Regions from separate parts of the Mesorhizobium sp. M0184 genome, predicted to be linked through region 3. Evidence: predicted binding sites of a transcription regulator. Region 3 holds the regulator's gene; each other region holds the start of a gene.

Region 1 (10,359 bases), on a different contig from region 3:
CTTCTCGATGCGAGGCCGCGCCAGCAGAACCACCTTTCGCCCGGCAAGTATCAGGCAGCCGCCGGCGTAGCATCCGATACTGCCGGCACCGGCGATTACGATCGTCCTGCCATGCGTGATCATGCGATGGCCCTGTCCTGGTCGAGAGGCCTTGCCGCAATTATACGGCATGAAAACCATAATGTCGGCGGCATGGCTGGCCCTTATGTCTGGCCGTGACAGGCCTTGCGCTTTCGACTATCGCTTTTGCCCATGACACTGCCTACCGATCCGACCAGAAATCTGGCTGCTCTCATCCGCTGCGCTTCCGTGACGCCCGCCGAAGGCGGTGCGCTGAGCGCGCTGGAAGAAATGTTGAAGCCGCTCGGCTTTGCCGTCGAGCGCCCGGTGTTTTCCGAATCCGGCACACCTGACATAGAGAACCTTTACGCGCGGCGTTCCGGCAACGGCCCGCATATGATGTTTGCCGGCCATACCGATGTCGTGCCGGTGGGCGATGAAACAGCCTGGACGCACCCACCCTTTGGCGCCGAGATCGCCAATGGCGAGATGTTCGGCCGCGGCGCGGTCGACATGAAGGGCGGCATTGCTTGTTTCGTCGCGGCGGTAGCGCGACATATCGCGCAGAAGGGCGGCCCGAAGGGGTCGGTCTCGCTGCTGATAACCGGCGACGAGGAAGGGCCGGCGATCAACGGCACGACGAAACTGCTCGAATGGGCGGCCGCCAAGGGCGAGAAATGGGATGCCTCGATCGTCGGCGAGCCGACCAATCCCGACGCGCTCGGCGATATGATCAAGATCGGCCGGCGCGGCTCTCTATCGGGCACGGTCGTCGTCAACGGCCGCCAGGGCCACGCCGCCTATCCGCAGCTAGCCGACAACCCGGTGCGCGGCCTGGTGACGCTGGTCGACGCCTTGCTTCACCCCGTCTTCGACAACGGAACAAGGGATTTCCAGCCGACCAATCTTGAGGTGACCTCTATCGATGTCGGCAATCCTGCCACCAACGTCATCCCGGCGAAGGCGGCGGCTACCTTTAATATTCGCTTCAACGACACATGGACCGCAGAGACGATCCAGGCCGAGATCCACAACCGCCTCGACCGGGCGGCGAAACGCAAGAAATACCGCGCCGGCAAGAAGACGCCGGTCGACTACGAGATCGTCTGGCGCGACGGACCGAGCCACGTTTTCCTGACACGCGACGACAGGTTGATCGAGACGCTTGGCGGCTCGATCAAGGCGGTGACCGGCAGGAAGCCGGCGCTCTCCACCTCCGGCGGCACCTCCGATGCCCGCTTCATAAAGGATTATTGTCCGGTGGTCGAATTCGGACTGGTCGGCAAGACCATGCACATGGTCGACGAACGCGTGGCGATTGCCGACCTCGAGACGCTGACGCAGATTTATCTGCGCTTCGTTGAAGACTGGTTTGCGCAGGACATATCCTAGTGATGCTTTCAGCGGATGAAACCTACGCTTCGCTTGCCGGTGCCTGGCGGCTGATGCTCGGCAAGGCCGACGGATTTCGCCTGCTCGACCTTTCGGCGGACGGATTCTGGAACTCCTTTTTTGCCATCGTCGTCGCGGCGCCGGCACTGATCGTCGGCTGGGTCGGTATTGCCAACGAGATCGGCGATCCCAACGCATTCGTCGGCCGTTTCAGCATGTTGATCCGCCTGGCAACCGTCGATATCGGCGCCTGGGTGCTGCCGCTCATAGGCCTCGCCCTGGTGGCGCCGCGGGTCGGCGTCGGCGGCCGTTTCGTCCATTATGTCGTGGCCAGCAATTGGGCCTCGGCGATCATCGCCTGGATGATGCTGCCATCGGCGTTGATCCGGCTTTTCCTGACGTCGGCCAACGAAGTCTCCGGACTCGTGTCGCTGCTGTTGTTCGCGCTGTCGATGGTCTTGACCTGGCGGATGACCAACGTTGCGATCGGCAGGGGAGCGGCCGCCGGCAGCGCCGTTTTTGCCGGCATGTTCGTGGCGTCGCTGATCGTCCTGTTCGGACTGCAGGCGCTGCTCGGGATCAGCGTTCCGGATCAGCCAGGCGTCGGATAATCGACGCCGACGAGAAACAGCCCGTCGGGCGGCGCCACCTGACCGCAGGCCGCACGGTCGCGCGCCTCAAGCGCCGCCTTGAGGTCGGCAACAGTCCAGCCGCCTTCGCCGACACGTTTGAGCGAGCCGACCATCGAGCGCACCTGGTTGTGAAGGAAGGACCGCGCCGAAGCGCGGACTTCGATGAAATCGCCGGTGCGGCTGACATCCAGCCGGTCGAGCGTGCGGACGGGGCTGGTGGCTTGGCACTGGGTCGAGCGGAAGGTGGTGAAATCATGCCGGCCAAGCAGCACCTTTGCCGCTTCGTGCATGGCACCGGCATCGAGCTGCTTCGGTACCCACCAGATCTTGCCCTTGTCGAGCGCCGCCGGCGCGCGGCGATTGACGATGCGGTAGACGTAGTGGCGGCCGATTGCCGAGAAACGCGCATCGAAGCCATCCGGCACGACGGCGGCCTTCAGGATGGCGATGCGCACCTTGGCCGCCTGCAGATGCGCGTTGACGGCGTCGCGCACCTTGTCGCCGGGCCATGCCTTGATCAGATCGACATGCGCCACCTGAGCGGTCGCATGGACGCCGGCATCGGTGCGGCCGGCGGCGCGCAGCGAAACCTGCTCACCACAGAACTTCTCGATCGCCTGCTCGATCGCCTGCTGCACCGAAGGCTGGTTGGCCTGGCGCTGCCAGCCGGCGAAGAGACTGCCGTCATATTCGATGTCGAGGCGAAAACGCGGCATTCCCGGATCGAGGCGAAATCAGGCGGCGAGGGCTGAGCCGAAGGCCGAGGCGTAGACCAGCCTGCCGGTCTCCGGCGCCTCGCCCCAGGCAAGCGCCTGCAGGGCTTCGCCCTGATAGTCGCTGTCGAATTTCGCGGCACGGGCACGGCTGTAGCCGAAACGGCCATAATAGGCCGGATCGCCGAGCACCACGGCGAGCGTCTCGCCAGCAGCCTTCAGGCGGATATGAGCCTCGCGTACCAGGGCACCGCCGATGCCGGTGCCGTGGAACGACGGCTCGACCGCCAAAGGAGCCAAAGCCACCGCCGGGAAGCTCTTGCCGCCATTCTGCACGAAAAGCCGTGAAAACAGGATATGGCCGACCACTTGCCCGTCTTCGTCCGCCACCAGTTCGACGACGGCATCACCGCCGGTGACCAGCGCGTCGACCAGTCCGGCCTCCGTCTGCTGGCCGAATGCGTGTTCTTCGACAAGGCGGATCGCCTCGCGGTCCCGCGGCGTCGCCGCGCGTATGGACATCATGCTCATGACAATTTCATTCCTTTTTCGAGCTTGGCCCCGCGCAGAAACTCCTGCGCGGCAATGGGCCTTCCGCCCGCACGTTGAACTTCGACCAGCCTGATCGCGCCTGACCCGCAGGCGACCGTCAGTCGGTCATCGAGAATTCCTCCCGGTTCGCCGGCGCCTTGCGAGAGCGTCGAGCGAAGCAGTTTCAGCCGTTCCACGCGGCCGCCGATTTCGGCCTCACACCATGCACCGGGAAAGGGCGACAGGCCGCGAATCTGGTTGTGCACGTCGCCGGCAGGTCGCAGCCAGTCTATGCGAGTCTCCGATTTATCGATTTTCTTGGCGTAGGTCACCCCCACCTCCGCCTGCGTGGTAAATGTCAGCGTATTCCGCTCCAGCCGTTCGAGCGCTTGCACCATCAGCGCAGCACCGAGGACCATCAGCCGGTCGTGCAGATCGCCGGCCGTCATGTCGGGTCCAATGGGACATTTTTCAACCATTGCCACGGGGCCGGTGTCGAGGCCTTCCTCCATCCGCATCACCATCATGCCCGTTTCGGTATCGCCGGCCATGATAGCGCGCTGGACAGGGGCAGCGCCGCGCCAGCGCGGCAATAGCGATGCGTGACCGTTGAGGCAACCGAGCCGCGGTGCCTCGAGAATAGGTTTGGGCAGAAGCAATCCGTAGGCGACAACCACGGCGACATCGGCACGCAAGGCGCGGAACGCCTCCTGCTCCGCCTCGCTCTTCAGCGACACCGGCGACCGCACCTCGATGCCAAGCCGCTCCGCCTCGCGCTGCACCGGCGACGGCGTCAGTTCGAGCCCGCGCCGGCCGCCGGCGCGCGGCGGCTGCGTGTAGACGGCCGTCAACCCGTGCCCGGCCTCGGCAATCGCCCGCAGCGTCGGCACGGAGAATTCGGGCGTACCCATGAAGATGACACGCAGGGGCATTCGTCGACGCCTACCCCACCATCTTGCCCGGCGCCTTGTCCCTGGCGAGCTTCTTGAACTTCTTGACCACCATGTCGCGCTTCAGCTTGGAGATGTAATCGATGAACAGCACGCCGTTGAGGTGGTCGATTTCATGCTGCAGGCAGGTCGCCATCAGCCCCTCGGCCTCGATCTCCTGCAGCTTGCCGTCGCGATCGAGATATTTCACCCGCACCGCGGCGGGGCGCTCGACTTCGGCATAGTAATCGGGGATCGACAGGCAGCCTTCCTCATAGACCGAACGCTGGTCGGAGCTTTCAAGGATTTCGGGATTGATGAAGACGTGCGGAGCCGGCGTCTCGTCCTCTTTGGCCAGGTCGATCACCAGCATGCGCAAGGGTTCGCCAACCTGGATCGCTGCGAGGCCGATGCCGGGCGCGTCATACATGGTGTCCAGCATGTCGCCGGCCAGTTTGCGCAAATCCCCGTCGACACGCTCGACCGGTTTTGAAACCTGACGCAGGACGGGATCGGGAAGGATGATAAGCGGCTTGATCGACATGGCGTCTCACCTAAGACGTCGCAGGAAAAGCGTCAACCGGGGCGCCTCCGGGCCGTTCACGTTTTGATCTGTGCCGACGTTCCGAATCATCTATGCTGTCGGCATGAACGAACTGGCCACCATCCTGTCCGAACCTGTCGCCCGCCTCGGCGCCACCACGCTCACCCTCGGCCATGTCCTGGGTTTCGGTGCAATGCTGTTCCTCGGTCTGTTCGTGGCGTTGGTCATTGCGCTGTGGCGATCGGCCAAGGCGCGTGCGGCAGCGGCCGCGGAAGCCGCCGACCGTGCCCGCGACGCCGAGGCGCGGATGGCCGGCATTCTGCAATCCCAAGCGGAAATGCAGGGCCGCATGGGCGCCATCGCCGAAGTGTTCGGGGCGCGCCAGGCGGAACTGACACAGTCGATCGGCCAGCGCCTCGATGCCATGACCGGCCGCCTGGGCCAGACCATGACCGAGCAGACGAGATCGACGCATGAGAGCCTCGCCAAGCTGCAGGAACGGCTGGCGGTCATCGATATCGCGCAAGGCAACATCCAGTCGCTGGCCGGCCAGGTCGTGCAATTGCAGGCGATCCTTTCCAACAAGCAGACGCGCGGCGCCTTCGGCCAGTCGCGTATGGAAGCCATCGTCGCCGACGGATTGCCGCACGGCGCCTATGAATTCCAGGCGACCTTGTCGAATGGCAGCCGGCCCGACTGCCTGGTGAAGATGCCGAACGGCGCACCGTCGCTTGCCATCGATGCAAAGTTTCCGCTCGAGGCCTGGAATGCCATCCGGGCCGCCGAAGGCGCCGAACTGCAGAAGACCGCCGCACAGGCTTTCCGCCGCGACATCGAGGTGCATGTCCGCGATATTTCCGAAAAATACCTGATCCAGGGCGAGACGCAGGACACCGCCTTCATGTTCGTGCCTTCGGAATCGGTGTTCGCCGAAATCCACGAGAATTTCGAGGCCGTTGTCCAGAAGGCGCATCGCTCACGGATCGTCATCGTCTCGCCATCGCTTTTGATGCTGTCGATCCAGGTCATCCAGGCGATCCTCAAGGATGCCCGCATGCGCGAGCAGGCACACCTGATCCAGGGCGAGGTTATCCGGCTGATGGAAGACGTCTCCCGGCTCGACGAGCGGGTGCGCAAATTGCAGACGCATTTCGGCCAATCGGCCAAGGATATCGACGACATTCTGGTCTCGACATCGAAGGTGACCAGGCGCGGACAAAAGATCGAGGCGCTGGAGTTTGGCGTGCAGCCGGCGGAGGACACCGCTGGTTCGAATGGCAGCGGAGCAAAAGCGGAAAGCAGCCCGCGCGTCGCCGATTCGAAAACCGGGCAGTTGAGGCTAAGGGTCGTCGAAGGCGACGATTGAGAGCTGCGCCGGAACCGGAGGCTTCGCCCGGGTCTGGCGCTACTGCTCCTCGATGATGGTTGTGCCTTCGAATTCCGGCAGCCAATGCAGCGCCGAGCGGTGCCAGATCTGCTTTCTCGGCACCAGTTGCTCGCGCTGCCGTGCCGTGCCGACCCTGATACCGTAAACCTTCGGTCCCTCGCCCGCCGACGTGGCGTAGAGATGCGAGCCGCACTCACCGCAAAATGCCTGGGCGCGCTTGGCGCCGCTCGAACCGGTCTTGATGTAGATCTTCGGCGTGCCCTTGGTGATCCTGTAATTGTCCTCGGACGCCGGCACGGTGACGCGAAAGGCCGTTCCGGTTAGCTTCTGACAATCGATGCAGTGACAAATGGTGGTCTTTTCCGGATCGACTTCGGCCTCGTAAGTGATAGCGCCACAATGACACGCGCCGTCGATTTTCATCTTCGTTCCTCCTGGAGCTTTTGCCCGCAATCATAACCGGGACTGCCCGATGGCGCAGCCATTTTCCTCAGGCCGGTTCCCCTCCGGACGCCGCCAAGGCCTTGCTCCGGCGTTCCCAGGTGCCGGTGGTCTGCGGCTTGACGAACAGCCGCGTCACCTCCGGCATCTCCGCTTTCAGCCGCGTCTCGAGGCGCTCGACACAGGTCTCTATCTCCGGCGCCGACAAATGATCCTCGAACTCGATGCTCAAAGCGGCGACGATCTCCTGCGGACCCATATGCAGCGTCAGCACGCCATTTGCCCGTTGCACCGCCGGGTCCTGCTGGACGATGGCCAGCACCTCTGTTTGCACCTCGGGCGAGGCCGGCTCGCCGAGCAGCAGGCTCTTGCTTTCGCGCGCCAGGAAGATCGCGGTCCCGCCCAGGATGAGCGCGATGCCGATCGACGCGGCGCCGTCGAGCTTCGGCATGTCCAGCAGTTCCGCCGCCAATATGCCGGCGAAGGCGACAACGAGGCCGAGAAGTGCCGCGCTGTCCTCGAAGAGTACGGTGTAGACACTCGGATCCTTGCTGAGCTGCACCGCCTCGAGCCAGCCGTGGCTGCCTTTTTGGTGGCGGAATTCCTTCAGCGCCACCAGCCAAGAGGTGCCTTCGAAGAGGAAGGAAAGGCCGAGGACAGCGTAGTTCACCTTGGCGTTGGCGATCGGCTCCGGCGCCATGATGTGCGTCACGCCTTCGTAGAACGATATGCCGGCGCCCAGTGCAAAGACGAGGAGCGCGACGATGAAGCTCCAGAAGTACAGCTCGCGGCCATGGCCGAGCGGATGCGTGCGGTCGGCCGGGCGCGCGGCACGGTGCATGCCGTAAAGCAGCAGGCTGCCATTGCCGGTATCGACGAGCGAGTGGACGCCTTCCGAGAGCATTGCCGAGCTGCCCGTGAACAAGGCAGCGGCAAATTTGGTCAGTGCGATCGCAAGATTTCCGGCGAGCGCCGCATAGATCACTTTTTTCGACCCGCCATGCGCCGCCATGGTGTGCTGCCTTGGTTGATGCACCGAGATTGGCGGAGCGCCCGCCCACGCTCCACAGTCCCCACAACGCCCGAAGTGCCCAGTTGTTCACAAGGTCAGTTGTTCAAAAGGGCGGCGCGGGGCTATTCGACGACCTCGTCCGTCCAGACCTTGAAGCCAGCCAGCGCGCCCGGCCCAAAAATGTGGGTCAGCGGCACATCGGCGGCATCGCGTCCGGAGGCAATCAGGATGCGGCCGATGCGCGGCGCGTTATTGCGCGGGTCGAACGCATGCCAGCGGCCGCCGAGATAGACCTCCATCCAAGCGGCGAAATCCATGTCCGACCACGGCTTTGGCAGGCCGATATCACTGATATAGCCGGTGCAGTAGCGGGTCGGAATGTTCAGGGCGCGGCAGAAGGCAACAGCGAGGTGAGCAAAGTCGCGGCATACACCACTCTGCTCGCGATAGGCCTCGGCGGCGGTGCGCGTCGGCCGTGCATTGAAATAGTTGAAGACGATGTGGTTATGGACGAAGTCGCAGACCGCCTGGACGCGCGGAATGCCGAGCGGGGTGTTGCCGAACAGCCGCCACGCTTCATTCGACAGCACGTCGCTCTCGCAATAACGGCTGGGCAGCAGGAACAGCAGCGTCTCCGACGGCAGATCGCGCACCTCGTGCTGCCACGCCGTCAGCTCGCGCGTCTCGAAGGAGCCGGGGTCGCGGATCACCGCGTCCGTGCCGAACGCAAAGCGCCCGGCCGGCGCAACGAAACGGTTGCACCAATTGCCGAAACTGTCGCGGTAGCTTTCGATCGGCACCGGCGGGTTCGACGTCAGGAAGTCCGGCCGCTCAAGATCGGATGCGCGCGAATAATGGACGTTTAGCATCGCGATCAGCGGTGTTTCCTGCGGGAAGTCGAAGCTCATCTGGCAACCGATGTGGATCCGCATTGTCGTCCTGACCGGCCTGCCTGATCATCAGCCGGCGAAACGCAAGGGCTGATGCTGCAGTGCGAAGAAGACCATGGCACGGACCGCTGCGGTTTACGAGGGAATTAGAAACCAGTTGACAGCCATCGGCCAGGGCGACTGCACGGCAGCGGCCTCTTGCAGTCGAGCGTTTTCTCTTGTTTCACTTCGCCAGACATCAACTGGAGGAACGAATCATGGCTAAGGGTGCGATGAAGGCAGGCAAGGAGGCCCGCAAGCCGAAGAAGGACGCGAAGAAACCGGCTCCGGCGCCGGCCCTGAAGGCACCGCCGGTGAAGGCGATGAAGCTGAAGGACAAGTAGGGCCGCAGCTACCGTTTCGGCTTATCTCGACCGGCCGCAAACGCGGCCGGTATGATTGTTCACTAAGCTCACGCGCATCCCCTATGGATGCGGCAAAGGCAATTTTTGCGCTTTTCAAGAAATCGGCCGGAAGCCATCGAAACGGAGCGTTCCGATGTCGTGGATCTTCCTGTTGTTCGCCGGACTGTTCGAGATCGGCTGGGCGATCGGCCTCAAATACACCGACGGATTCTCGAAGCCGCTGCCGACCGTCCTGACGGTAGCCTCGATGATCGTCAGCCTAACCTTGCTCGGCCTGGCGCTGAAGGCGTTGCCGGTCGGCACCGCTTACGCGGTGTGGACCGGCATCGGCACCGTCGGCACGGCGCTGCTGGGGATCTGGCTGCTCGGGGAACCAGCGACCGCGATCAGGCTGGCCTGCATCGCGCTAATCGTCTGCGGCATCATGGGACTGAAGCTCGCGGCTTAGCCGATTCTGACAGACGAACGCGTTCAGGGCCCCTGCAAGGCGGCCCTGATTCTTGAATTCGGCTGATCAGTGCCGAAAGGCGCTATCGCGCGGAGAAGCCGGGCGGCGTCCTGCCGGTGCGCTGCTTGCGCGCGGCATAGCGTGCGTCACGCTTGGCCTTGCGTTCGGCCTCGTCGGCAAGAAAACGGGCGATCCGCTCGTTCTCTTCAGCTTCCCGGATCTTCGCTTCGGCCTGTGCGGCTTCTTCCGCGGCGATGCGTGCCGCTTCGGCAGCTGCCTCGCGCTCGGCCTTTTCGGCCGCTTCGCGCGCCAGCTTTTCCTGCTTCAGCCTGGCCTTTTCGGCCTCGCGTATCGCGCGGGCCTCGAGGATCGCCTTGCGCTCGGCCTGTCGTGCCAGCACCGCTGGATCATCTGGCGCCGGCTTTGCCTTGAAGCGCTCCAGAAGCGCCTTCTTTGCCTCGTTTGCGGCATTGCGCCGCTCGAAAACGTCTTTTTCCCTATAGATAGCCAAGTCCACTTCCCTGAAGTCAATTTGCGAGGCTTACATACGCGCGAAAACCGAGAGTTCAAGCGCCAAAACGGTATGCCAGCCATGAAATTCTGATCTGTTGCAGCCGGGAGACGCCATTTCGATTGAATTCGGCTGAAAGGCACCCGCACTGTTCACCATCCAGGCATCTGGCGGGGCGGCGGACTGATCGCTACGTGTAGCGCCAAGACAAAACGCTGAGATGACACACTATGGAACTCGGTCTCTACACCTTCGCCGACGTCAGCCCGGAACCAGGTCCCGGTGCGATCGGTGCGCATGAGCGGTTGCGCAACCTGATCGAGGAGATCGAGCTCGCCGACCAGGTCGGGCTGGACGTCTTTGGTCTCGGCGAGCACCACCGTCCCGACTATGCTGCCTCGGCTCCGGTGGTGGCGCTGGCGGCGGCGGCCGAACGGACCAAGCGCATAAGGCTGACCAGCGCTG
Region 2 (10,359 bases), on a different contig from region 3:
TCGGCCCGCACGGGACGTTGGCCGCGCTTTCCGGCTTGGCGCTGGCCAACGTCATCCTCGCATGCGGCTTGGGCTGGCGGATGCTCCGCCGGCGGCAATCGCAGGTTCAAACCCGATAGGATTTCGACCTGCGTTCGGCGCCTTCAACTGGAGAGCGGGAGATCTTCCAAGGGATCGACAAGGAAAGACGCGGCGATCAGATCGTCCGCATCGAGGCGCAGGGAGCCTTTGGCGCCGCCCATAATGGCGGCAACCTTTTGAAACGTCTTGATCTCATGCTCGGTAATCTGGGCACTTTGCATTCTGGATTTGAGGTCAGCGACGCGCAGCCCCAAACTGTGGGACATTCCGATTTTACGGTTCGACATGGTAAGATGCTCCTCCCCGGCCCATGTTTGTTTTGCCACCCGCCCTTATTCGTATTTCCTCCGCCTGCCTAAATATGAGGCATCGCGATACAGCGCCCGAACGCCCGATGCAAGGGAAGGTTCCGGCGCGCAGAGGTCACGAAATAATAATACGAAGGAAGTACGGCCGATGGTCGGGCCGGAGGTAGGACTTAGGTATGACGCCCCGCCGGACAGAGGGCTCCGGTGCCTTATCGGCTGGCGAGGACCATGCGGTTGCCTTCGCTGTCGCGAAACTCCGCCACCGTGCGCCCCGGCTGCCACGGCGCCTCATGCGCTTCGGTGATGATCTCGACGCCGCCCGCTTTCATGGCCGCGATCATTGCCCCGACATTTTCGTCGACCAGCACCAATACCGGCTCCGCGCCGGGTGCGTCGTCGGCGCGCCTGACAAAATGCAGGTTCGTCACGGCATGCGGAAATGCCAGCTCGATCCAGCGCCAGCCGCCATCACCCATCTTCTGGTCGGCCATGACCTGGCAGGCGAGATGCCTGGTGTAGAACGCCTTGGCGCGGTCCTGCTCGAACACCGGAAGCTCGGCAAACTGGATATGCATGATCGTCTCTCCTGCTTGATGGCTGCCGCGCAGCCGCCCACGCGGGAAAGACGATGCGGGCAACCGAAAAGATTCTTCGGCAAGGAGAATCTTTTCAGCGCAGCCGGTCGTCCTTCGTTCATACCAACCAGTCAGGAGACGACGATGAACTACGCGCTCATTCGATACGGTGTGAACCAAGCCGACCTGGAAGATAACCGCGCGCTGGTCGAAAAAGTGTTCGAAGCGCTGGGCGAGGCGGCACCGCCGACGGTGCGTTATCTCGTGCTCGAGCTGGACGACGGCTCGTTCGTCCACATCGTCGGCCAGGACGGTGATTCGTCGGCGCTGACCGGGCTTGCGGCTTTCAAGGCGTTTACGGAAAACCACGCCGAGCGCCGTTCGACCCCGGCAATGCGATCGGCTGTCAAAGTCATCGGCAATTACCGTATGCTGGCGGATCAGAAAGCCGGGTAGCGCCTGCCATGCCGCTCGCGCAGAAATGGGACGCTACGCCGAAAATGAACAGGGCGACTTTGGAGGTGATGCTCGTCGGGTTGCGGCCAAGGCTGCATCGCTACTGCGCACGCATGGCCGGCTCGGTGATCGATGGCGAGGACATCGTCCAGGAGGTGCTGATCAAGGCGCTGCAGGCGATCGACGGCGGTGCGATGGTCGAACGGCCGGAGCAATGGCTGTTTCGCATCGCCCACAATGCCGCGCAGGATCATCTGCGGCGGCGCAATCGGGAAAGGTCGCGCATGACCGAGGCCGACATGAGCGTCATCGAGGATCCCTCCGGCAGCGCCGACAGCCGGCTCGCCGCCCAGACTAGCCTGCGCTCCTTCATGCAGCTTTCGGTGCCGCAGCGCAGCGCTGTGATCCTGGTCGACGTGCTCGGCCTCAGCCTGCATGAGACCTGCGAGGTGACCGGCACGACGCTTGCCGCCACCAAGGCCGCGCTGCATCGCGGGCGGGCGCAGCTCAAGCTGCTGGCGCTGCAGCCCGAACAGGCGCTTGCGCCGAGGCTCGACGCCGATGACGAGCGCCGGCTACGGCGCTATGTCGACCTGTTCAACGCGCGCGACTTCGACGCGGTCAGGGCACTGATCGCCGAGGACGTCCGGCTCGATGTCGTCAACCGCGTCCGCCTGCGCGGCAAGGCCGAGGTGTCGACCTATTTCGGCAATTACGACCGTATCAGCGACTGGACATTGTCGCTCGGCTTCGTCGACGGCAGGCCGGCGATCCTGATCCGCCACCCGCAAGCGGCCGACGGCGCCGTGCGTGGCTTCATGCTGGTCGAATGGCGGGACGATCAGGTCATCCAGATCCGCGACTTCCGCTACGCGCCGTGGTGCCTGGTCGACGCGGAGATCAGGGCCGTGGAGGGGTGAGGAGAGCGCTGGAAATAGTGCGAAATGGCGATCAGGCAGCCTCCTCCTGGGTGACCCAAACGCAATTGCCACATGGCAGCAAGTTCTTAGAGCGGTTCCGGTTCTCTTGGAACCGGTAACTCGCTCTAACTATCTGTTTTGCCGCATTTATGCGGACGCCAAATGACTCCATTTGGCGGCAAAATCCTCTAGCCGATACGCACGCGGCGCGTCACCTGGCCATTGCTCTCCCAGTATGTGTGTTTCTTGGCTATCAAGGGATCGTCCATCGCCGGTTGAATTTGTCCCGTGGTGCTGACCGCGCGCGAGGTCACCGTGTGTTCTCCAGGAGAGGGATTTGCCCAAGCCAGGGACCATATTTTCCAAGCGTGTTCGGCCTCCTCACTGTGGTCAATGGTCGCTGGTGCCCAAGGCCCTTGATCGATTTGCACTTCGACCCGGTCGATCGGCGCCCCCCAGGCTGCTCCAATGATGGAGTAATCTGAGTCTTTCCGGGTAACCTTCGCGGGCGCGGACTTTATCAGCGCTCGCCCGACTGACGTCTCGGCCCATACGGTCTCGCCGTTGTGGTCCTCCTCCCGGATGGTGACATAGTCACGGGCCATCAGAAGGCTCATGAACCGCGTATCGCGAACCTCGATGCGCTTTAGCCACTTGACGTTGGCGATCCCGTACCAGCCTGGCGCAATGAGCCGTACCGGGAAGCCATTGGGCGCCGGCAAGGCGGCCCCGTTCATTTCATAGCAGAGGAGATTGTCGGGGTTCATCGCGTCGGCGAGCGACATGCTACGAGCGAAGTTCTGCTGCATCTTGACGTCGCGTATCGGGATCTCGCCTGTGTCGGTACCGAAAAAGACGACCTCGATGCCCTTCTCCAGAACGCCGGCTTCCTCGAGGATCGGGGCGAGCGGCGTCCCTGCCCAGCGAGCATTGCCGATGCCGCCGGTGAAAAAGGGAAACCCGTGGTTGCCCGAGCATTCCACTGTGAAAACGACCTCCTGCCGCGGTCGCGCCCTGATGTCGGCGAGCGTTAACTCCAGGGGCTTTTTAACCAGGCCTCCGATCTCCATCGACCATGTCTTCTCGTCGATCGTTGGTCGGTTGAAATGCGAGATGCTGAAGAATTTGTCGTTTGGCGTTATCCAGCTATCCAAATCCTCCCAGACAAGCTGCTTCTGGATACCCGCCGGATCGGGATTTTCGGTCGGCTGATCCAGCCATGGAATAACTTCCTCGTTCGGCCGTGTTGGAAAAGCGTAAGCCCGGCGCGAGGTATAGAGAGCAGCAATTGCGGCAAGAGCCGCGCTTCCTTGAACAAGAAGTTCTCTGCGCTGAAAATCAGGCATGTTGTTTACCTCCCAGTTGATCCGGAACGGGCTGCAACGTGCCTTAGGCCGTAGCCTGATCACGGATAGGCGACACAATGTGAGGTCTGCCCACCCGGAAGTATCCGGGTAGGTCAGATAATCACCGACGCAAGTCAAGCATGTGAAGCGTTGCACGAAACGCTAGCTCGCGTTTCGCATGCTAAGAGTGCGCCTTTGAGAAGGAACTGTCCACAACTTGGGCGGGACATGATGATGATTGCAGCATTCCATGCCGATTTCCGGTCCTGCCAAAATCGTTGCTGCTCGGATCGCTGCCGACCGCCCGCTTCTGGGTCATTTCCGGACCTTCGCGGGTTCTCGTCGAACCGGTGTTTCCTGCCGGCCCGTGGGTTGGCCGGGCGGCCGGCACCGCCCTGATCGCTTGGGGCGGCGCAACGCTTTTGGTCTGACGACCAGGGCCGCCTCGAATGTCGCATTTGCAGGTGGAGGGCGGGCCCGGGCGGCACATCAGAACCAATCTGCATAACGAGGTGGCCAGCAACCAGGCCGCCTGGCTCGGGCGCGGCAGATCATTCACACGTGAACCATTCGCCAACCGAGCGGGGACACCTTAATTGGTGGTGACTTGCGTCACCGCCACGCCGGTTATCCTGCCGTTCTCGGCTGTGTAGGTGAGTGTCTGCGTGACCGTGGCGTCCTTCTGGTCGGGAGACGAAGGAGGATAAGAGGCGGCGAAGCCGAAATGGCCGTAACGATCGGGCTTGGCGGCGCCAAATTTCGCGGCCACGTCGCTCAGCGGCGCTCCGACGCCGGGCGTATCGAGTTCAATAGCTGTCAGGCTGGCAGGCGCGCTGGCGCATCCTTCCGGCACCTTGCCTTCCGGGTTCGGCTGCAGGGCGACGGACAGGACACCGTGGTCGGAGCCGCCCATCTCGCCGGATACGAACCAGAAGATCGACGGTGATCCGCCGGCGTCGGGGCCGGCATAGCAAAGCCAGTGGCGTGAATCTCCGGCGTCACCTTCATCGTGCATCGCTCCGCCGAAGGCTTTTTCGACATCGGCAAGCGTGGTTTCCTCAAGCTTTATCTCCAGCGGCCCGGCCTTGACCTGCTTGAATAGCGGGCTGGCCAGCGGCGAGTTGATATCGCCCAGGGATGGAATCGCCCGGTCCGGGTTGAGCGGCTTGGCCAGCGTCGTTGCATTGGTCACCAGTCCGGCAACGATGAGTGCGAAATATCCGGCGTTCTGTCCCATGCCGATCTCCTGTCGTTCGAAATGAAGGTGCGGAAGGATTTGCGGGCGGGTGCTACCCTGTCTGGCTGATGCCCAAACCGGTGCACGACCAACTGGACCGAAGATAAATTCACAAGTCCGCAGCCTTCAACGTCATTCCGGCGACTTGGCAACCAAAGTGTAATCGAGGCTCACAATTCCTTTTCGGCCAGTTCGCGAAAGGCGTCGGGAACCGACCGCTGTAGCCCGAGCGCGACCGAGGCGTAGCCGACCGCCTCCCAGCCGAAGCGGTCGCGGATCTTGTCGACGGCGCGGTCGGCGGTCCAGCGCGCCGCGCCCTGCCTGGTGCCGGGGCGACGGCGATCGTCGTCGAGCCCGAGCGGCAGTTCCAGTTGCAGCCCGGCATGCTGCTCCAGATGCGATACGGCGATCGCCAGCAGCGAGATTGTCTTTTCGTGCGGATGGTCGATGAGCACCTTGCGCACCAGCGCCTCGGCGATCTCGGCCAGCATGGCGGTTGCCGATATCGGCTGGTCGAGCGTGATCGAGCGCGTCACCGAGCGCAAATCGGCAAAGCGGACGCGAACCGTCACCGTGCGGCCGGGCCGGGATTTCGCCCGCAATCTTGTGGCGACCCTGTCGGCCAGATGCAGCAAAGCGGGCACGAAGACCTGCTCCTCGGCCGGTTTTCGGCCAAGCGCCGACTGCGCACCCGCCGAGCGCGCCCGGCGCTGCGTCTCGAGCTTGCGCGGATCGCGGTTCCACGCCAGCGCGTTGAGTTTTTCTCCCGCCGCCGGCCCGAGCAGGCGCTCAAGCGCCGCACCATTGGTCTTCGCCAGCTCGCCGATGGTGTTGACGCCGATGCCGGCCAGCCGCTGCCTGGTGACCGGGCCGACGCCCCACATCAGCTCGACCGGCAGGTGGTGCAGGAACTCCAGCTCGTGGCGCGGATCGACCACCACCAGCCCGTCCGGTTTTGCGACCTGTGAGGCGATCTTGGCCAGATGCTTGGTGCGGGCTACGCCGACCGAGATCGGCAGGCCGAGCTCGGCCCGCACGCGGCGGCGGATCTTGCCGGCGATCTCGGCCGGCGAGCCGAACAAATGGGTGCAGCCGGCGACGTCGGCAAAGGCCTCGTCGATCGAAATCCGCTCGACCACCGGCGTGAAATCGCCGAGCACCTTGATTGCCGCATCGCCCAGCCGCTGATAGTCCTTGAAATGGCCGCCGACGAAGATGAGTTGCGGGCAGAGTTCCCGCGCCCGCCGTCCCGGCATACCGCCGCGCACGCCGAACGCCTTGGCTTCATAGGATGCGGCAAGCACTACCCCGCCGCCGACGGCAATCGGCTTGCCGCGCAAGGCCGGGTCGAGCAACTGTTCGACCGAGGCATAGAAGGCATCCAGATCCGCGTGGAGGATGTTGGCTTCCATCCGGCCCGTTCGCCCGCGGCGGTTCGAACGCCGCATCATTTCTAGAGTGGTTTTAATGGAACATAAAGAGAACATTGCTGACGAATTGTCAAGCAGCGCGAAGGCTACCGCCGCGACCTACAGCGCCATCTTGTAGCCGAGATGGCTGGCGGTGAAGCCGAGGCGCTCGTAAAAAGCGTGCGCCTCCCGTCGACCTTTGTCCGTGGTGAGCTGGACGAAGCTGCAATTGCGCGAACGGCAGGTTTCAATCGCCCATTCGATCATCAGCTTGCCGACGCCGCGAGAGCGCCATTGCTGGGCGACGCGAACGCCTTCGATCTGGCCGCGCCAGGCGCCTTTTCTCGAAATGCCTGGAAGGAAGCTGAGCTGCAGCGTTCCGACCACTTGCCCGGCGTTGACGGCGACGGCCAGCAACTGGTTGGGATCGGTATCGATTGCGCTGAAGGCATCGAGATAGGATGGCGCAAGCGGCGTGGACGGGTCTTCCCGGTTCGCGCCGAGCACGTCGTCGGCAAGCATTGCAACAATTGCCGGCAGGTCGGGCGCTTGCGCGCGACGGAACTTGATCTCGCTCATCGCGTGGAGACATACGGCGCGGATTTGGGGACTACAAGCGTGAAGGGATGCAACTTTGCCGGTCTACTGGAAAGCAGCCGTTGAAAGACCTATGACAGGCGAGATCGGGAGGCTACGATATGGATGTTCCAGCCAGCATGAAGGCTGAATTGGCAGCCTGGAACAATGGGTCCGGCATCGATCTACAAAGCTGGGTCGGGTGCGAGGGCCGATTTGCGCTTGCTGTGGGATACAGCACCATTTTCTGGCCGAAATTCGTGACGTTCGAACGCTACGTTTTGATGGAAGGGTTTAGCGAGGAAGGCCTGCGAAGCTTTGAACGAGACCCCAACGCCACACGACAGTCCGTGGAAGCGGTTATGAACCACCTGCACATTGCCGACATTCACGCCTTCGGCGCCGCCGACATCTCTCGCGACAAGCTCGTGTTTCTCGGCTCGGTTCTCAAGGAGATTTATGAGGCAAAACTGCAATGGCAGTTTGCGGACCGAAGGTTTGTCGTCGATTTTTTCGCTTCAGACTCCAGAGACCTGGAGGATTATCAGCTGTCTTTCTGGCAAGCAGACTAGGGCAATGGGCGAGGCGAGCAACTTAGCGAGGGTCAACCCTTCAATGCGGATCGAAATCGAGGGTGTCTCCCTGGAGACGTTGAGGGCGCTGTCGCGCGCGGACCAGGATGCGTTGCTGGCCTTCGGCCGGCCGATCTCCTTCGCCATGGGCAGCAGCGCCACCGTCCTGGCCGAATTCAATCGCAATGGCGGCACGCTTCTGGTCAATTTTGCCCATATCGACGGCGGTGGCGAAGGCGTCCTGCTCGTCTTGTGGAGGCTTGTCCGGGCCTATGCCATCGATCGGCAATTCAAGCTGATCCGTTGGAATGTTCATGCCGCCACCTGCGCCACACCGAATCCCCGGCTGCAGCATTTCCTGCGCTCCCACCACTTCGCAGAGATCGACGATGCCAGCTACGGCCGCATTTTCGCTCGCAGCCAGCAGCTTTGATCGGCTGGCTGGGCGCTCCGCTCGGGCTTACGCCGCCTCGAGCGCCCAGAGGCGGTGGCCGTAGCGGCGGAAGAAGCGGGCGAAGAGGCGCTGCTGCCTGGCGCGGGTGAGGTCGGCGGCGCGCCTTTCCTGTCGCCAGTGCGGCATGTTGCGGAACATCGACAGGAAGCGGGCGGCATCCTCGAGTGCCTCCTCGGCTGACTGCGCCGGGCGGATCGCCGCCAGGAACAAAGCGCGGCTCGGCTTCATCCGGTCGATCGCCGCCTTGCGCTGGCGATGACCCTGGCGTGCCTTGCGGATGCCGTCCTGGCGGATGGCCGCGAAAGCGGCAAACATGGCCGGGCTGTCGCCGCTATAGCCGCAGGCATGGGCGAACTGGGCTGGGTCCATCGTCACTCCCTTGCTGCCGGCGGACGGAGCGGGCGCGGTTCTGTGGCTCGCGCCGATTCCAGTCCGCACCATGTATAAGCATAACTCAAATAATCGAACAAGTGAAACTTTCACGTTGGTGCAAGCGGAACCGACTCGACTCCGCTCCAAAAACCGATAATGATGTGAACAAAGCAGGAACAATGATGGGGATGGCTATGGCATTGGCAGGCAAGGAAGCGACGATCGCCGATGTTGTCTCGATTGCCGTCGAATGCATCGATTGCGGCCGCAACAGGTGGTGGAAACCGGCCGAGCTCAAGCGGCATGGGGTGATGCCGGAGACACCGCTGGCCGCACTTTCGGGGCGCCTGATCTGCAAGGCCTGCCGGGCTGACGGCCTGCCGGGCGCCGCCGTCTCGATCCAGGCCGCCTTCATCGACGACCGGCAACGGACCCGCGCCGAGGCGCGCCTGCTCAACGGTCGAGAGCTGCAGTCGAGGCGGGCTTGAGGGGGCGGGCGTGCTGCTCTTCCCTTCTCCCCTTGTGGGAGAAGGTGGCCGAGCGAAGCTCGGTCGGATGAGGGGTGTTGGACGGATCGCTACCTTGATGGCGTAAGTGCTTAAAAATCGCTTCTACATTTCCTCCGCCGCATTCCTTCCAGCACCCCTCATCCGGCTCGGCGCTGTGCGCCGATCCACCTTCTCCCCTAAGGGGAGAAGGCAACAGGCCCTCAATACCCCAGCAGTTCCTTGAGCGGGATGACGCGGAAGACGTTCTTGATGGCGTAGCGGTTGAAGGACAGCGTCTTGGGCGGGTTGTACTGCTCGACGATCAGCTCGGCGGCGGTGCGCTTGACCAGCTTCTTGATGAAGGCCTTGCCGTTTTGCTCGTTCTCCTCGGGCAGGGTCTCGATCACCACATGGTCGCCGGGCAACGCTTCGCGGCCGCCGCAATAGATCATCTCGCCGGGCTCGTAGCGCGGCACCATCGAATCGCTCAGCACGTGCAGCGCAAACACATTGCGCAGATGCCGGATCCCCGGCGGCCGCTGGACATAGCCGGCCGGCTGGCCGTTGAAGGTAAAGTCGCCATCGTCGCCGCCGACGGCGGTACCGAGAAGCTGGATGTCCATCGGCCCGGCGGGCAGGGGGCCGGGATCGGTGACGATCTCGGCATCGGCGACCGGTCCGGCATCATCGAGGAAAACGACCTCGCCCTTGCCGAGTGCCACCGGGTCGACGCGCAGGAAAGCGGCGGTCTTCAAAAGGTTCTCGGTCTTGGGCAGGTTGCGCCCGGTCTCCCAATTGCCGACGGCAGCGACGTCGGTGTCGTTGTGCTCGGCAATGTGACGCATCACCAGGCCGCGCTGCTTGCGCGCCCGGCGGATCGCCGCTCCGACCTTGATCGACAGTGCAGTTTTCGCCATGGCTCCATCTGTGGCATAAGATTCGGTTTCGTCTATGCAAGAATCGCTTGCATTATGATTTGAGTTATGCTCTTATGTAGGCATGCACAAGTCGCTTCGCCAGCTTTCGGTCCTTGAATCCGCCGTTCAGCGCGCCGGCAGCGCTCGCCTGGAGGTGGTACCGCAACCGATCGCCGGGGCCATGCATGTGCCAACCCTGTCCCCTTCGTCGCGGCTGTCCTCCTCCCCGGCCGGGACGATGCCCGGGGCTCGCGCCTCGGATCCGGCAGCGCAAGCGGCCGGAACGGCCGGAGCCGTTCCCCTCACGGCTCCGGCCACGAATTACCTGCCGGCCGGCAATGTGGATGCCGCGGTTTCCTGCACCCGCACCGAAGACGGCACGGTCATCGCCTTCGACGAGCGGACGGGCAAGGCAGTGTCCGGCGCAACAAGGCAGGCGGCCGAGATGAAGCTCGATCGCAGCAGACCACGCGAAGGCTGACCGGCTTTCGAGCCTGAGGCCGGCGAAGCCGGCGCCGCACACAACCATTTTTGCAGGGAATGAAACATCATGGCCGCCCGCTATTCCGCCTCGGAACTGGAACAAATCGAGAACTGGCTGATGAGCGGGCTGTCGGCCGCGAAGATCGCCACCCGGTTGACCGCGCT
Region 3 (10,359 bases):
ATCCACGAGGCCGGCGTTGGCTTCATGTTCGCGCCGGCGCATCACCCGGCGATGAAGCATGTCGGCCCGACCCGGGTCGAGCTCGGAACCCGCACCATCTTCAACCTGCTGGGCCCGCTTTCCAATCCGGCGAGTGTCAGACGGCAGATGGTCGGCGTGTTCCTGCCCGAATGGATCATGCCGGTGGCAGAAACGTTGAAGGAACTTGGTGCCGACCATGCCTGGATCGTCCATGGCGACGGCTATGACGAGATCACCACCACCGGCGAGACACTTGTCGCCGAACTGGCCGGCGGCGAGATCCGCAGCTTTACGCTGACCCCGGAAGCCGTCGGACTGAAGCGGCACAGCAAGGACGAGTTGCGCGGCGGCGACGCCGCCCACAACGCCCAGGCACTGCGCGACATGCTGGGCGGCGCAGCCGGCGCCTTTCGCGATACGGTGCTGATGAATGCCGGCGCCGGGCTGGTGGTGGCCGGCAAAGCGACGACCCTCGCCGACGGCATGGTAACGGCGGCGCAGGCCATCGACAGCGGCCGCTCGCTGAAAGTGCTCGACAGGCTGATCGAGATTTCGAACGGTTAAAACCATGTCCGACATCCTGCGCAAGATCGAGGCTTACAAGCGCGACGAGATCACGGCGGCCAAGGCGCGCGTGCCGCTCGCCGAGATCAAGGCACGGGCGACGGATGCCGACGCGCCGCGCGGCTTTCTTTCCGCCCTTGAAGCAAAGCGCAAATCCGGCAGGTTCGCGCTGATTGCCGAAATCAAGAAGGCTAGCCCATCCAAAGGCCTGATCCGCGCCGATTTCGATCCGCCGACGCTGGCCAGGGCCTATGCGAAGGGCGGTGCCGCCTGCCTTTCGGTGCTGACCGACGCACCCTCCTTCCAAGGCGCGCCCGAATTCCTCACCACTGCGCGCGCTGTCGTCGAGCTGCCTGCATTGCGCAAGGATTTCCTGTTCGACCCCTATCAGGTCTACGAGGCCAGGGCATGGGGCGCCGATGCCATCCTGATCATCATGGCCAGCGTCGACGACGCGTTGGCAAGAGAACTCGAAGCGACAGCGTTCGGGCTCGGCATGGACGCGCTGGTCGAAGTGCATGACGAGGCTGAAATGGAACGCGCGCTGCAGCTGTCGTCGCGGCTGATCGGAATCAACAACCGCAATCTCCGGACCTTCGAAACCAGCCTACAGACCTCGGAGCGGCTGGTAGCGATGGTGCAGGCCGACCGCCATCTGGTCAGCGAGAGCGGTATCTTTTCGCACGACGATTGCCGCCGGCTGGAGCAGAGCGGCATTGCGACTTTCCTGGTCGGCGAGAGCCTGATGCGCCAGCAGGACGTGGCCGCGGCAACGCGCATGCTGTTGACGGGCAAGGCGCCGGCAGAGGTAGTTTGAGGATGGCGGCCACCCTCACCCATCTTGGCGCGCAGGGCGAAGCCAACATGGTCGATGTCGGCGACAAGGCTGAGACGGTGCGCACGGCAGTCGCAGAAGGTTTTGTCGCGATGCGGCCCGAGACGCTGGACATGATCCTCGCCGGCGACGCCAAGAAGGGCGACGTGCTGGGCACCGCGCGCATTGCCGGCATCATGGCGGCCAAGAAGACGCATGAACTGATCCCGCTTTGCCATCCGCTGCTGCTAACCAGGATATCTGTCGATATCGAGGCGGACGCCGCGCTGCCCGGCCTGAAGGTGACAGCATTGACCCGCGTCACCGGCAAGACCGGCGTTGAGATGGAGGCTCTGAGTGCCGTCTCGGTCGCTTGCCTGACCATCTACGACATGGCCAAGGCGGTCGACCGCGCCATGGTCATCTCCGGCATCAGGCTGGTTGAAAAGACCGGCGGCAAATCCGGCGACTACAAGATCACCGGAGACGGGGCCACCGAGGCAGGCCGATAATGGCGCTGGTCCCAGTTGCCGAGGCGCTCGAGCGCCTGCTGGACGGCGCAGCAGCGCTGCCGGGCGAACGCGTCGCACTGCTGGATGCCGCCGACCGCGTGCTGGCGGAGCCGGTTGTGGCGCTCCGCACCCAGCCGCCGTTCAACGCCTCCGCCATGGACGGCTATGCCGTGCGGGCGGCCGATATCGCGTCCGTACCGGCAAAGCTTTCGGTGGTCGGCATGGCGCCGGCCGGACGCGGCTTTGCCGGAACGGTGCAGCAGCGGCAGGCCGTGCGCATCTTTACCGGCGCGCCGCTTCCCGAAGGCGCCGACACTATCGTCATCCAGGAGAACGTCCGCGATCTCGGTGGCGGCAGCGTCGAAGTGACGGAACCGACGGTGCAGGGGCGCAACATCCGCCGCCTCGGGCTCGATTTCGCCAAGAGCGATGTCCTGCTGCCCAAAGGCCGCCTGCTCGACCCGGCGGCCTTGTCGCTGGCGGCATCGGCCAATCACCCCGAGGTGCGCGTGGTCAAACGGCCGCTGGTCGCCATCATCGCCACCGGCGACGAATTGCTGCCGCCGGGCAGCGATCTTGGCCCCGACCAGATCATCTCCTCCAACGCCTATGGTGTCGCCGCTGCCGCACAGTCGGTCGGTGCGCGCGCGCTCGACCTTGGCATCGCGCCGGACCGCAGGGAGGCGATCGCTGCGCTGGTTGAAAAAGCCGTGAAGGCTGGCGCGAACGTCATCGTCACGCTGGGCGGTGCCTCGGTCGGTGACCACGACTTCGTTCATGACGTGCTGACCGGGCAAGGCATGACGCTCGATTTCTGGAAGATCGCCATGCGGCCGGGCAAGCCACTGATGTTCGGGCGGCTGGGAGACATTCGCTGCATCGGCCTGCCCGGCAATCCGGTGGCAAGCCTGGTCTGCACTCAGCTCTTCCTGAAGCCGCTGCTGGCGCGGCTCGGCGGCCGCGCCTTTCAGCAGGATATACGTCGGGCACGGCTCGGTGCTGCCATGCCGGCCAACGATCTCAGGCAAGATTATGTGCGGGCTGTTGTCATAGATGACGCCGGTACGCTCGTGGCGACGCCGTTCGGCATCCAGGACTCCTCGATGCTGAAAATGCTGGCCGATGCCAACGGGCTGATCGTTCGCGCGCCGTTCTCACCTGCCGCAGCGGCGGGCTCCCCCTGCGACGTGCTGATGTTACGCTGAACCTGCCTCACTCCGAGATCAAGGTCCGGGTCAGCGGATGGTCTGGATCGGCCAAACCGTCGATGATGTTGAAATGATGCCGGTCAGGCTCGACCACCGAGCTGGTCGCGGTACCCAGGCCGATCCAGATGTTGGCCAGCAACGCGCTCTGACGCAGGAATTCGGCGCGCTCGCCGCCGCCGGCCCAGCAGGTCAGGCGGGCCTTGTCCATCGGGCGCAGCAGCACCGGGCTTTCGGCCTGCGCCTCGGCCTCATCGATCGCGATCGTCTCGTTCATGCCGGTGCGCATGATCGGGCGCAAATCATGCACCCCCGAGATCGACACCACGTGACGAACGCGCCGGACCACTTCGGGCGCCAGCGGCGTCGTGGCCGTAACCATCCGGCTAACAAGATGGCCGCCGGCCGAGTGTCCGGTCAGCATCAGCGGCCCTGGGACCATCGCCGCCGCCTTGCCGATCGCCGCGCCGACTTCCTTGACGATGCCGCCAATGCGTATCTGCGGACAGAGCGTGTAGGACGGCATCGCCACCGCATAGCCGCGATCAACAGGGCCAGCGGCAAGATGCGACCAGAAATTCTTGTCGAATTCCATCCAGTAGCCGCCATGAACGAACACCACGAGTCCCTTGGGCTTGATGGCCGGCAGGAAAAGATCGAGCCGGTTGCGTGGGTTGTCGCCATAGGCCATGTCGAGCCGCGCCCTGCCCTCGGTCGAAAGCACGTCGCGGAAAACCCGCGCGGGCTCGGTCCAGGCCGCCGGCCAGCGATCGCTGCCGGCTATGTTGGCGCCGTTGGCATAGGCGTTGTCCCAATCGGCAATGTGACGTTCGAACACCCTGCGCCCTCCCTGGCAATATGGCCTTGCAACGTAGCCGTGAGCATCGCGCGGCGCGTCGTCGCCAGCCTCACGATTCCAGCTCTCGCATCAATCTCAAGTGACAGCTGCTTTGATTGCGAAGCGCGCATCCTTCCACGCACCGGTGCGGAGGATATCCTCAAGCACTTTGACGGCCTGCCAGACATCGGCATAGCTGACATAGAGCGGGGTGAAGCCGAAGCGCATGGTCGATGGCGCGCGAAAATCGCCGATCACGCCACGTTCGATCAGCGCGCGCATGACCTGGTAGCCATGCTCATGCATGAATGAAATCTGGCTGCCGCGTTTTTCCCCATCGCGCGTGCTTTCGAGCGTGAGCCCGTAAGTGCCGCACTTTGCCTCGACAAGCTCGATGAACAGATCCGCCAGCGCGATGCTCTTCTTGCGCACCGCCGTCATGTCGACATCGTTCCAGATGTCGAGCGCGCCCTTCAGCGTGCGCATCGACAGGACCGGCTGGGTGCCGCACAGAAACCGGCGGATGCCGGTGCCGGCCGCATAGCCTGGCTCGAAGGCGAAGGGCCGTGCATGGCCCCACCAGCCGGTGAGCGGCTGCTGGATGTCGGAAAGATGCCGCTCAGCCGCATAGATGAAGGCAGGCGCGCCCGGGCCGCCATTCAGATATTTGTAGGTGCAGCCAACGGCAAAATCGGCGTTTGCCTTGTCGAGCTCGACTGACATCGCGCCGGCGGTGTGGCAGAGATCCCAGACGATCATCGCCCCGGCTTCCTGAGCCCTGCGCGTCAGCGCCGGCATGTCGCGCAGTTCGCCCGACTTGTAGTTGACGTGGTTGACCAGCACCACGGCGGTGCGTTCGTCGATCAGCTCTTCGATGGTCGGCGCGTCGACCCCCGAGAGGCGCAGCAGCGTATCTTTTCGCGTCGAAACCACACCCTCAGCCATGTACAGGTCCGTCGGAAAACTATCGCCCTCGGCGACGATGACCTGCCGCTCCGGTCGCATGGCCATGGCGGCGTGCAGCAGCTTGTAGATGTTGACCGATGTCGTGTCGCAGACCACCGTCTGGCCGGCCGCGGCACCGATCAGGCGCCCGAGCTGGTCGCCAAGTTCAAGCGGCATGTTGAACCAGCCGGCCGTGTTCCATGCGCGGATGAGATCATGCGACCATTCTTCGGTCGCGGCCTTGTGCAGTTCATCGAAAGCGGCACGTGAAGCAGCTCCTAGCGAATTGCCGTCGAGATAGATCACTCCTTGCGGCAACACGAAGCGGTCGCGCATCGCGCGCAGCGGATCTGCGGCATCCATCGCCTTTATGGCGGCGAGATCGGGAATTCCTGTCATGATTTGCCTGCTCCCCCCAAAAGTTCAACGCAACGCCGGACACGCATCGACTGTTCTTCCATCACCTGGTTGCGCGCAGCAAGGCTCCACCGGCGAGAAGCAGCCTGACCAGGCGACTGGAAACCAGGAGTTAACCCGAGGTTGGCGTTTTGAGTTCGTTTCGTTCACGGTGCATTGACCGAACCGCGCAGTCGATACGGGTTCAATTCCGTGCCCTTTGCCGACTGACGGCCGATGCCAGTGCTGCCTTCTGGGAAGCCAGAAGGCGCAAACGAAAGCAGAATCAAGGGGATGACGCTCGCGACGGTGAAAATGCGGCATTCCGGTAGGGGCGTGGTTTGTTTCCCAAGCCTTAACGCATTCATTAAACTTTAAACAGTTGCGGAACACAACTGGAACAGATAGTGTTTGTTCTGGGTTTGTTTTTCTGATTCTGTTGGGGGTCGCTATGCTGACACGCAAACAACACGAACTGCTTATGTTCATCCACGAAAGGTTGAAGGAAAGCGGTATCCCGCCTTCCTTCGACGAGATGAAGGAAGCGCTCGACCTGGCTTCCAAATCCGGAATCCACCGGCTGATTACGGCGCTGGAGGAGCGCGGCTTCATTCGCCGTTTGCCCAACCGGGCCCGTGCGCTGGAGGTGCTGCGCCTGCCTGACTCGATCGCCCCCGGCCTCAATGCGGCACGCAAGTTCTCGCCGAGTGTCATCCAGGGCAGTCTTGGGCAAGGCGGTCCTCGGCAAGGCAAGCCGACATCGTCGCGCGTGCCCGCAGCCGGAAATGACGACGATGTCGTCGCCGCCGTTTCGATCCCGGTGATGGGCCGCATCGCCGCCGGTGTGCCGATCGACGCCATCCAGCACCAGACGCATTCGATTTCGGTGCCGCCGGATATGATCATGGGCGGCGAGCATTATGCGCTCGAGGTCAAAGGCGATTCGATGATCGAGGCCGGCATTTTCGACGGCGACACGGTGATCATCCGCAATGCCGATACGGCGAGCCCCGGTGAGATCGTGGTGGCACTGGTCGACGAGGAGGAAGCGACGCTGAAGCGGTTCCGCCGCAAGGGCGCCTCGATCGCCCTGGAAGCCGCCAATCCGGCCTACGAGACGCGCATCTTCGGACCAGACAGGGTCAAGGTGCAAGGCAAGCTCGTCGGACTGATCCGCCGCTACTGAGCTCCGCCCTTGGCGCCGGCTTTGGGGTTGTCGGCCCTGCGGTATGGCGGCAGGCCTCGTGCCGCGCGTGAAAATTTCCGCTGCACGTGCCAGGGCCGGTATGATTTTTCGACCGCGAAACGGATTTCGGCGCGCGTTGCCGCTTGTGGATCGAAGTAGACGGCGGCACTTCCCGCGTGCGCCAGTTGCCGTTTGGTGACGACGAGGACCAGCCGGTCGTAGTAGCAGGGGTTATGGGCGGTGGCGTCGTCGATGACGATCAAGCTGGCAAAGGCGCAGGCTGGCCGCGCAGTATCGCGGTCCTTGGCTTGCGCGATGATCGCGCCGGATGGATGCCTGGCAAGGCAGAGGCCATCCGTGCAAATGAACGGCATGCCCGGCGGTAGGTCGGCCGGATCGGCAATGTCGAATTGCGGGTCGTTCTTTCCAGGTGTTTCCGGCGCGACGATAGCCTCGGATGTGAGCGCGCGTTTCCAGTTGTCGATGGTGAACTCATTCGGGCGTGCCCGGTTGACCGCGAGTTCACCGCTGCCGATCGGCAGCGCGACCAGCCGTGCGTCCTCCGAGACCAATACGTCGGGTATGCGTGTCTGCGTTGTCGTCAGCAAGCCGGCGAGCGCAAAAGGAAGTGCCGCCAGCCGCAACCAGGTCGTCGCCATGCTGGCAATGACGAGGGCGATCGTCACCAGAAGGACGGATCTCAGCGAAATCAGCCCGACCGCATCGATCGGCGAGCGCTCCGAGATCCACCCGGACAGGGCGATCATCGCCGTCAGCCCCTTGCCCATGACATAGAGGAAAGGGCCATCCGCACCGAACGGCATCGCCAGCGCGCTGAGAACGGCGAAGGGCATGACGACCAGTGAGACGATGGGCATGATGGCCAGATTGGCGAACAGGCTGAGCGGCGCCACGCGCTGGAAATGCCATATGGCGAAAAGCGCTGTGGCGCTCCCTGCAATGATCGAGGTCATCGCCAGACCGCACATGCCCAGCAGGACCTTTCGAGTGGCAAAGCGTTGCGGCGACAGCCGCGGCGGCGGCGTGGTGGCCCTGCCGGCGCGGTAATCGGACCAGCCTGCATAGGCGCCGACAAGGGCCGCCGTCGCGGCGAAGGACATCTGGAAACTCGGACCGACCACCTCGTGCGGCGACACCAGGATGACCGCGATGGCCGAGATCGCCAGGTTGCGCATGGTGAGCGCGGCCCGGTCGAACAGCACGGCGATAAGCATCACCGCCAGCATGATGAAGCTGCGTTCGGCCGCCACGACAATGCCGGAAAAGACGAGGTAGGCCGCAATCGAAAGAAGCGCGGCGGCCGCGGCATATTTCTTGACCGGCCGTCGCGATGAGAAATCGGGAAACAGCGCAAAGGCACCCCGCAGCAGCGCCATGATGGTGCCGGCGACCAACGCCATATGCAGCCCCGAGATGGAGATGATGTGGTAGATGCCGGTGCGCCGCATCGCTTCGTTGATCTCCTCGGGAATGCCGGCGCGCACGCCGACGATCAACGCAGCAGCAATCTCGCCCTCGGCACCGCCGATGCGGCTGCGGATATGGTCGGCGATGGATTCGCGCGCGTCTTCGATCGCGGAAGAAAGCTGCGCGGCAAGCGGCATGCTGCCCGACGACACGACTTTCGGATTGCCGAGAAAAAAGCCGCTGCCGCCGATACCGGCGAAATAGCTGTCGAAGGAGAAATCATAGCTGTCGGGCCGCACCGGGCCGGTCGGCGGCAGCAGCCGCACATAGCCGGTGATCTCGGAACCGGCGGTCAGCTCAGCCGGTATCTTCATCGCCGAAACGCGGACCCGTTCCGGCATGTAGCGCAGTGTCGGCCTGGCGGTTGAGATCACATCGATTGTCAGCCTGATGCGGCCGCTCGCCATGGGCTCGTACGATACGACGCGACCCGTCAGCCGCGTCGAGATTTCGGAACCGAGCATATGCGTTCCGACACGCCATGTCTCGAACTTGGCGGCAAGTACGCCAAGCGCGCAGAGCAGTGCCACCATGAAGCACAGGCGCGTCCTGGGCCATGACCGCGAGACGACGGCACAAAGGGCCGCGAGGAGCGCGATTGCGATCGGCTGTGGAAAGGCCGGCTCCACCGACAGCCCGAAATATACGACCACCCCGCATGCGAGGAACACCGGCACCAGCAGGAAGGCGATGCCGCGGTCGAGTTCCAGGCCGGCTGCCGAGGTTACGCTGTTGCGGATACGGGACGGTGACGGGAGGCGGAAACGCCTGGGCAGGCGTACGATGGGCTCGCCCGCGGGCACGAGAACCGTTGCTGGGTCGCTGGCCGGCAGCGACGGAGCATCGAAGCGCGGAGCGGGTAGCAATGCCGGTGCCGGCAGGACAGGCGGGGGAGCGGCAAACAGCAAGCGTTCGCTGACGCCGCTGCCAACGTCCTCGCCCTCGCCCGCACCACGGCCTCGCACAGCCATCGGGTCTGCCCCTTGCGCCCTCGACCTCCTATGCTACATGAACGCGCAACGCGCGAAAGTCCGCAAACCCACTTCCTTCGCCCGCCTGAGAGTTCCATGCCCGATAAGGTCGTCACCCGTTTTGCCCCCTCGCCCACCGGCTATCTGCACATTGGCGGCGCGCGCACGGCGCTGTTCAACTGGCTGTATGCCAAGCACACAGGCGGCACGATGCTGCTGCGCATCGAGGACACCGACCGCGAGCGCTCCACCGATGCGGCAAGCGCGGCCATTCTCGACGGGCTTTCCTGGCTTGGCCTGACATGGGACGGCGAGCCGGTGTCGCAATTCGAGCGTGCGCCGCGCCATCGCGAGGTGGCCGAGGAGCTCGTTCGTATGGGCAAGGCCTATTATTGTTATGCGACGCCTGCCGAACTAGAGGCAATGCGCGAGAGCGCACGCGCCAAGGGGCTGCCTCCCCGCTATGATGGACGCTGGCGCGACCGCGACCCGTCGGAGGCGCCGCCCGGCGCCAAGGGGGCGATCCGCATCAAGGCGCCGACAGACGGCGAGACGGTGGTGCATGACCGCGTCCAGGGCGACGTGCGCTTTCCCAACAAGGATCTCGACGATTTCATTATTCTGCGCTCGGACGGCAATCCCACCTACATGCATGCCGTCGTCGTCGACGATCACGACATGGGCATCACCCACATCATCCGCGGCGACGATCATTTGACCAACGCCGCACGCCAGACCGTAATCTATCAGGCCATGGGCTGGGAGGTGCCGTCGATGTCGCATATCCCGCTGATCCACGGTGCCGACGGCGCCAAGCTGTCGAAGCGGCACGGTGCGCTTGGCGTCGAAGCCTATCGCGCCATGGGCTACCTGCCGGAGGCGCTGCTCAACTATCTGGCGAGGCTTGGCTGGAGCCACGGCGACGATGAGATCATGTCGATCGCCGACATGATTGCATGGTTCGACATTGGCGACGTCAACAAGGGCGCCGCCCGTTTCGACTTCGCCAAGCTCGAGGCGCTTAACGGCGTGCATATGCGCCGGATGAACGACGCGGCGCTGCTCGACATCTTCATCGCCACTCTGCCCTATCTTGAAGGCGGCCCGTCAATCGCCGCGCGCCTCGACGACAGACGCAGGGCGCAACTGCTTGCCGCTTTGCCGGGCCTGAAGGAGCGCGCCAAGACGCTGGTCGAACTTGCTGAAGGGGCTGCATTCCTTTTCGTCGAGCGGCCGCTGCCGGTCGACGAGAAGGCGGCGGCGCTGCTCAGCGGTGAGGCGCGCGCGATCCTGCGGGGCGCTCATGCGGCACTAGCCACGGTTTCGGAGTGGTCTGCCGCCTCAGCCGAAGCCGCGATCCGCGACTATGCGCAGGCCGCCGGCCATAAACTCGGCGCCGTGGCCCAACCTTTGCGCGCC

What was found. Region 3 encodes LexA, which represses DNA repair genes until DNA is damaged. Its sites were predicted from a motif close to TGTTCNNNNTGTGTTCNG; they were not measured.
Region 1: NKJ23_RS25020 (DNA recombination protein RmuC) is a predicted target of LexA. The motif match lies at 4,855-4,872, and genes of this name have one in related genera.
Region 2: dinB (DNA polymerase IV) is a predicted target of LexA. The motif match lies at 6,392-6,409, and genes of this name have one in related genera.

Annotation. Positions count from the first base shown of each region.
Region 1 covers NZ_JAMYSZ010000024.1:92,442-102,800, reverse strand. Annotated here, with positions in the region: gene NKJ23_RS25055 (2-dehydropantoate 2-reductase) at 1-123, opposite strand, end outside; gene dapE (succinyl-diaminopimelate desuccinylase) at 253-1,452, shown strand; gene NKJ23_RS25045 (hypothetical protein) at 1,455-2,063, shown strand; gene truA (tRNA pseudouridine(38-40) synthase TruA) at 2,045-2,800, opposite strand; gene NKJ23_RS25035 (GNAT family N-acetyltransferase) at 2,819-3,328, opposite strand; gene fmt (methionyl-tRNA formyltransferase) at 3,325-4,254, opposite strand; gene def (peptide deformylase) at 4,271-4,801, opposite strand; gene NKJ23_RS25020 (DNA recombination protein RmuC) at 4,905-6,167, shown strand; gene NKJ23_RS25015 (GFA family protein) at 6,207-6,611, opposite strand; gene NKJ23_RS25010 (cation diffusion facilitator family transporter) at 6,679-7,641, opposite strand; gene NKJ23_RS25005 (transglutaminase-like domain-containing protein) at 7,764-8,573, opposite strand; gene NKJ23_RS25000 (hypothetical protein) at 8,789-8,914, shown strand; gene sugE (quaternary ammonium compound efflux SMR transporter SugE) at 9,069-9,383, shown strand; gene NKJ23_RS24990 (DUF6481 family protein) at 9,466-9,894, opposite strand; gene NKJ23_RS24985 (LLM class flavin-dependent oxidoreductase) at 10,125-10,359, shown strand, end outside.
Region 2 covers NZ_JAMYSZ010000003.1:111,502-121,860, reverse strand. Annotated here, with positions in the region: gene NKJ23_RS05665 (MFS transporter) at 1-119, shown strand, start outside; gene NKJ23_RS05660 (hypothetical protein) at 144-368, opposite strand; gene NKJ23_RS05655 (VOC family protein) at 599-964, opposite strand; gene NKJ23_RS05650 (hypothetical protein) at 1,109-1,420, shown strand; gene NKJ23_RS05645 (sigma-70 family RNA polymerase sigma factor) at 1,465-2,340, shown strand; gene NKJ23_RS05640 (sulfite oxidase) at 2,529-3,686, opposite strand; gene NKJ23_RS05635 (hypothetical protein) at 4,279-4,923, opposite strand; gene dinB (DNA polymerase IV) at 5,094-6,335, opposite strand; gene NKJ23_RS05625 (GNAT family N-acetyltransferase) at 6,453-6,911, opposite strand; gene NKJ23_RS05620 (hypothetical protein) at 7,031-7,480, shown strand; gene NKJ23_RS05615 (hypothetical protein) at 7,524-7,913, shown strand; gene NKJ23_RS05610 (hypothetical protein) at 7,941-8,303, opposite strand; gene NKJ23_RS05605 (hypothetical protein) at 8,495-8,794, shown strand; gene NKJ23_RS05600 (XRE family transcriptional regulator) at 9,016-9,711, opposite strand; gene NKJ23_RS05595 (hypothetical protein) at 9,950-10,192, shown strand; gene NKJ23_RS05590 (high mobility group family protein) at 10,262-10,359, shown strand, end outside.
Region 3 covers NZ_JAMYSZ010000012.1:13,302-23,660, reverse strand. Annotated here, with positions in the region: gene trpD (anthranilate phosphoribosyltransferase) at 1-585, shown strand, start outside; gene trpC (indole-3-glycerol phosphate synthase TrpC) at 590-1,402, shown strand; gene moaC (cyclic pyranopterin monophosphate synthase MoaC) at 1,405-1,911, shown strand; gene NKJ23_RS16500 (molybdopterin molybdotransferase MoeA) at 1,911-3,116, shown strand; gene NKJ23_RS16495 (hormone-sensitive lipase) at 3,124-3,954, opposite strand; gene kynU (kynureninase) at 4,051-5,298, opposite strand; gene lexA (transcriptional repressor LexA) at 5,747-6,481, shown strand; gene NKJ23_RS16480 (ComEC/Rec2 family competence protein) at 6,475-8,940, opposite strand; gene gltX (glutamate--tRNA ligase) at 9,037-10,359, shown strand, end outside.